DNA from 2 places in the Paenibacillus sp. RS8 genome. Region 1 is predicted to be linked to the other one. Evidence: predicted binding sites of a transcription regulator. Region 1 holds the regulator's gene; the other holds the start of a gene.
The links. Region 1 encodes LexA, which represses DNA repair genes until DNA is damaged. Its sites were predicted from a motif close to CGAACATATGTTCG; they were not measured.
Positions count from the first base shown of each region.

Region 1 (3,172 bases):
TTGATTAAGGCCTACGCTCTTCTGTTTGCGTGCCAATTCGTTAATACGCGCGACCAACTCATCAATGTTCAAAACTTTCCCTCCCCATATAAATTAATTCTAACTCTGCCATGAGAAAAAGAGCTTGTCAAGGTTTACTCCCTGCAAGCTCTTTATGTCCTTCTATTATGTTCTTAGAATATTAATAAATAGGTAAACTGAGAATATCTCCAGCATTAATCTGACTGCCTTTAATGCCATTAGATTTTTTAATTCCTTCTATATATACAGCCGTCTTCATATCCGATGGTTTATTCTCAAGAGCAATACTCCAAAGTGTATCTCCGCGTTCAACCACTACGCGCTTCTCATCCTTCATTAAAGTAGTAGATCCTGCAAATACATTACCTACTACTGTGAGTCCTGATAGTACGAGCACAATGATCAATGTAAGTTTAATAACAAAATCTCTCCGGAACAAACGCATCAATCCTTCAAGCAAAAGCGCTGTAATCTCTTTAATCTGAGCTGAATAACGGGTAACAGGATTATGTCCTAAAGATTCAACCACGGGGGCTTTATCGTAGATGCTACGGTATGTACTGTATTTTAACATGAATATCATCCTCCAAACACTTGTTCTTACTTTTGAAATTATAATAACACGAACATGTGTTTTGTTCAATACTATTTCAGAACAATTGTTCTCTTTTTTTTGAAAAGAGTAAATCACCCTATCATCTATAAAAAGAATCCAGCTGATCATTGTTTTAAAGTTCGCTTTATCAATACGAGACTACCATTTATTAACTCTTTCGAATTAATATTTATAATAGTTAGAACTTATGTTTGTGCGAACGGTAGTTCTATGTTATAATTTTCCCAAACATTACTATATGGGGTTGATTCCAATGTCAAAGATTTCAAGTCGCCAGCTGGCGATCCTGGAATTTATACGTAGCGAAGTCCGCAGCAAGGGTTATCCTCCTTCCGTTCGGGAGATTGGAGAAGCTGTTGGTCTTGCTTCCAGCTCCACAGTTCACGGTCATTTGGATCGGCTAGAGAAGAAGGGACTTATCCGTCGAGATCCAACGAAGCCTCGTGCAATAGAATTGCTTGGCCAAGAGGATTCCGAGAATGTCCATCATTTCGCACAAACCGTCGCACGCATTCCTGTCGTAGGTAAGGTTACCGCCGGGGTTCCTATCACTGCTACTGAGAATATTGAAGACTACTTCCCGCTTCCAACTCACTATGTTGGAGATAACAAAGTATTTATGTTATCGGTTCAAGGTGACAGTATGGTCGAAGCTGGGATAATGAATGGTGACTATGTTATTGTCCGTCAACAACAGACAGCTGATAACGGAGATATCGTTGTAGCTATGACCGAAGAAGATGAAGCTACCGTTAAGACCTTTTATAAAGAACGTGATCATATACGTCTTCAGCCGGAGAATCCGGCGTACGAGCCTCTTCGCCTTAATCGCGTGACCATTCTCGGCAGAGTTATCGGATTATTTCGAGATATCCACTAAGTATGCACTCCTACCAAGCCAAAACGGATACCGTCCATTAAAGGACGGTATCCGTTTCTACGAGAAGCATAAAGATACTGTTTACTGTAATATCAAAGGCTGTTCCACAAATGTGGAACAGCTTTTTTTTGTTTTCTAACTCAAATCATCCATACTAGAACACGCGTTCGCATACGCTAAAATGGCCATTTTCTATTAATAACCGTTTAGGCTTTCTGCTCATATCCTATTAGAAAGGAGTGTTGCGCAATGCCAAATTACCGAATTATTGTAGATCTGACCCAGCGTATGCTGTATCTTCTTGATAACAACATTGTGATCAGAGGTTTCCCCGTCGGAATCGGTAAAATGTTAACCCAATCACCCTTGGGTGACTTCACTATTATTAACAAAGAACCCGATCCAGGTGGTCCATTTGGGGTCTTTTGGATGGGTCTATCTAAGCCTCACTATGGAATACATGGAAATAATGATCCCTCCTCGATAGGTCACGAAGTTTCCCACGGTTGTATTCGGATGTACAATGCGGATGTGCTAGCACTAGCTGCGATTGTTCCGATTGGAACACAAGTAACGATCAGGAATTAAATCTATCCATAAATAAACACACTTCACTCATGGTTCAATGAATGGGGTGTGTTTGTATTTAAGTATTTTTGATGGCGTAATAGGAATTATGTGGTTATATGTCGAATAATGTTAACAGGATTTCAAATAGAAAGGAAGTGTCTGGTTTTGAACAACTCCAAAATTAGAACCCTCGTCGATTTTAAAGTCGATGCACTTGTTAAACTCTCAGGATTATTGTTAAATAACGATCAAGCTAGTGGAAAAAAAGTAAATCTACTCACCTCATTTGGCAGTATTCAAGGGACGATCTCCCCTTCCGCCTCCAATAAAGAGGATGTTTTTGACTTAAAATCTCTAATGGATGATGTCATTGTAGATGAATACATATCTTATTTAGGTGCGGAACATCCCGATAAAAATTTCAGCTATAACTTTGTAGTCCTCAATGATGTTTCTGTAAGACCCTATGCTAACTTTGAATCATCGATCGAATACAAACAGCTAATTGTGTATACCGATCAAATTACGGCATTCAATTTCTTATAATTTTGACATATTTACATTAATAACTCTAATCTAAGCACTCAGTAACTGCCCAAGCATGCATAAAAGGCGGATCTCTGGGTGCTTTTTTTTGCTAATGCTGTAATTGTTCCTATATTTCAACGAATTTCACTTTTAGCAGATACTAGTCGAGAAGATTTAGGCATATCTTTCATTAAGTAATAAATCTTGTTCTGCAGAGATAACTAGGAGGTGTGATTCCATGCTGATTTTCTTGATGTACATATTTGGTATTATAGGAATTGTATTAATTCTTAGTGCCGGTTTTCTAGAATTGAAAAAGCTATCTACTTCTTCAGATCTTTCAAAGCTGTTAAACGCAATCTCATCCTTTAACATCATATTCACCAAAACGTTCATTCCACCCAATCAATCTCACTTGATCGCCCTTAACGAATCCTATAAGAAAATAGCCATAGGCAGTAGCGATCCGAAAACACGTAAAAAAGCTATAGCAAAACTGTATTCCTTCGATAATGTAATGGGATCAGAGATTGTTGTTAACGCGCTAACCCATTCAA
Region 1 covers NZ_CP168131.1:5,397,879-5,401,050, forward strand. The annotation lists gene ACDZ28_RS25495 (DUF896 domain-containing protein) at 1-72, opposite strand, end outside; gene ACDZ28_RS25500 (LysM peptidoglycan-binding domain-containing protein) at 182-595, opposite strand; gene lexA (transcriptional repressor LexA) at 891-1,517, shown strand; gene ACDZ28_RS25510 (L,D-transpeptidase) at 1,767-2,105, shown strand; gene ACDZ28_RS25515 (hypothetical protein) at 2,253-2,633, shown strand; gene ACDZ28_RS25520 (hypothetical protein) at 2,854-3,172, shown strand, end outside.

Region 2 (3,172 bases), 1.4 Mb from region 1:
CCATATAGATCAAGGGTTAGGATCTAAAAAAACGCGGTTGTCTTAGTAGCCATAATCCTGACTGCTGAGACAATCGCGTTTTTATAATAGAAGTTCCCCCTTTACGGGAGACGATCCTCAATATGTTTATATGTATATTTTGGATCAGAACCTTTTACAGGAGCCATGCTGTATTGATGAATCAGATCCTTCTCTTTTCTATAAAAGTATCTTGCGTTAGGTTCATCTGCAAAGATAACCGTTGTGCTTACTACGGGAGCCTTACCAATCTGGGTATAGACTTTATAAAGATCTTCATTCTTATAATCTCTAGCATCTACCAGATAATGAATGATCTCATTGTTCATCTGATTTCGGAAGGAGTGAAGCGCTAAGGAAGCAACTCCATATAGAATAATGAGAGTAACAAGAATTATTTTTGTTCTTTTCTTCATTAATTTCCTCCATTTAGATAAAATGTATATATTATAAGATAATATATAAGTTTACACATTAGAAGGGAGGAAAGAAGATGACGCAGCAAGAGGAAAAAATACAGGAGTTGGAGCGACGTATTAAGGTACTAGAGAATTATTCAAGTCCAAAACTGCCAGGGCTAAGAATCTTATGGTTTATTATTTGGGGTGTTGTGGGTATATTCCTCATTCTAACTCTTATTGGTTTGATTCAATTTGTCGCATAACAGAGCTTATAATTACAAATAAGGCAGCAAATTTCCCGCCGATAGTTAAACCCGTGTAGGTAAATAATTGCCTGGGTATACTATACTTGCTGCCTTTTTATTATGAGCTTACACAAATCATCTTCAGTCGTCTTTGGGTTCTTGCAATAAAATGGAGAAGGTCCCTGTTTCATGATCCACTTCAATCGACTCGATCCCAACAAAATCCGGAATTTCGGGGTGTACTGCATCTACGTTATAATCTGGATGAGTCATCAATAATTCAATTACTTTAATGGCTTCCATATCGTTCCCCCTTGCGAGAAATTCCACCATAATCATTAATGGTCCTTCATTGCGACTACCCTTATTATCTCCGCAATCATTATTGAATATGTGTTAATCGTTCTTCGTTTCTTCCCATCACGGCCAATAATTGCCCCTGAAAAACACGTCTTTGGATCTGATCAATCCGCTGTAAAGCCAGCTCGTTTGGCACTTGAAATTCTGCTGCAAGATAGCTAATGGCTTCCTCTCGTTGTTCTGGCAATTTCAAACGGGAGATCATGGAGTAGGGCATAGCTGCATAAAGAATAAAACGCTCGGATTCATCCTCCTGTGCCCGCGTAAAATGTTCTGGCATCAATATATGATTGGTACCATGGCGGAGCAGGTGACAGAGCTCGTGGAGAAACTCTAGCCGCTGCAGGCTAGCTGGAAGCCGGTTATCGATAAACATGGTGTACATCCCCGCTGATGCTTCGATACTCTTGCTTCTTACATCCAAATAATGAACCCAAATATTAAGCCGTTCTGCAATATAGGCAATCGAAATTTGCGAAGGCTGAGTAAGGTTTAGACGTTTGTATAAATCTTCCGTCCACTTCTCCAGTGCAGTCATTTGATAATAGGATTTCATGTTATCCACATCATTCACCTCATTCAGAATCAATTATAGGATCGTATGTTCGCATAAATGAACAAAAGAAAAGCCCGAAGGCTATGTAAAGTAAAAAAATATAAGGACACATAAGAACGAGTGTTCTTGTGTGTCCTTAGCATAATGCAATTAAACACTAATATCAAGTGTTTTTCCTAAATTCGGAGCAACGCTTTTCCCCAGCATTTCCACCATCGTTTGACTCTGGGTTTCAGCCTGATTTTTGGCTATATTCATGACCTGTATCCCCACATTCTGAGCTAAGGATGCTTGGCTCATTGCCATTGATAATGCAGCTATATCCATATTGCACCTCCTTCGTGTATATCCTATTTATCGACCCTGCCCACTCCATTCATTAGGTGATTGGCATTTTGTTTGCCATTTCGCCCAAACGGCTTATCTCCTTCTTACATATCTTGTGCTGTAGTCATTAATCATTAGGAGGAATTAAAAATGGGAATGGAACATTGTGGTTGTAACGTAGGTCCAGTAGTAAGTCCAGCAAATGTTGGTCCGGTGTGTAGTCCTTTTACTTCAACAGGAGCAATTCTGGTACTCTTCATCTTGCTGGTTATCATCACTAAAGCTTGCTTATTCTAAGCTAGCTGATGCACATTGTAGCCCCATCCGGTGTATACCGGATGGGGCTATTCTTTTGGAGCATTGTTTCCGAAGCTCGTTATTTGAACATAAATTCTACGCGGGTTCCATCCGCATAATCTTCTAGCTGATTACCAACCCAGCTTCCTGCACCGCGATTATCTTTTGGCGTTATGTATTCAATGTCGGCCCCTTCGCCGCCTTCATCACACATGGCCATGGGCCATTCGTCGCGGTCGTAGCCTTTTTTGGTAGGGATCCCTCTTAAGGATTCTTTGCGGTTCTCTTCAGCCTGCTCACGGTTAATGGTACATGTGGCAGACTCCCCTTTGGCAATCGCATCCTGAATATGCTTGGCGGTCTCAGGATAACGATCTGATGGGAAGATGAGCTGAACAACTTCTGAATCGGATGTGGGGGATGCCGGGTCTTCGTTCTGTTCATACCAGTAACCGCCCAAAGCGAGTAACACAACAATGATGAGACTGGTGAGTAATTTCTGTATTTTCAAATCTGCTCCTCCTTTTTTGGAACTTAAAATAGTATATCTTATATCATAATGCAGTGCGATTTAATATACTTAGGAAAAATAAGAGGAGGACGGAATTGGATATGGAGTATTTAATTACGATTGAGGATCAGACGCTTATAGCCTCTGCTGAAGATATTATTACTAGACGTTATGAATGGGAAAGACACCATGTTGGAGCGGCGCTCCGTACGAAGACGGGGGAGATCTTTACAGCGGTACATGTAGAAGCTAGCATGGGGCGGATTACAGTTTGTGCGGAGGCGATGGTGATTGGCAAAGCGATATCTGAAGGCTACAAGGAATTTGATACGATTGTTGCCGTAAGGCATTCTGATCCGGATAGCGGGGAAAGAGAGATTAAAGTAGTCTCTCCCTGCGGGATGTGCCGTGAGTTAATTGCTGATTACGGGAAGGATTGCAAAGTTATTGTATCCGA
Region 2 covers NZ_CP168131.1:6,756,676-6,759,847, reverse strand. The annotation lists gene ACDZ28_RS31665 (DUF3139 domain-containing protein) at 102-434, opposite strand; gene ACDZ28_RS31660 (hypothetical protein) at 512-682, shown strand; gene ACDZ28_RS31655 (hypothetical protein) at 806-1,003, opposite strand; gene ACDZ28_RS31650 (ImmA/IrrE family metallo-endopeptidase) at 1,047-1,580, opposite strand; gene ACDZ28_RS31645 (YjfB family protein) at 1,731-1,907, opposite strand; gene ACDZ28_RS31640 (hypothetical protein) at 2,058-2,204, shown strand; gene ACDZ28_RS31635 (NucA/NucB deoxyribonuclease domain-containing protein) at 2,284-2,709, opposite strand; gene ACDZ28_RS31630 (cytidine deaminase) at 2,817-3,172, shown strand, end outside.
Region 2: the regulator LexA is predicted to act here: its motif matches at 1,619-1,632, upstream of ACDZ28_RS31650 (ImmA/IrrE family metallo-endopeptidase).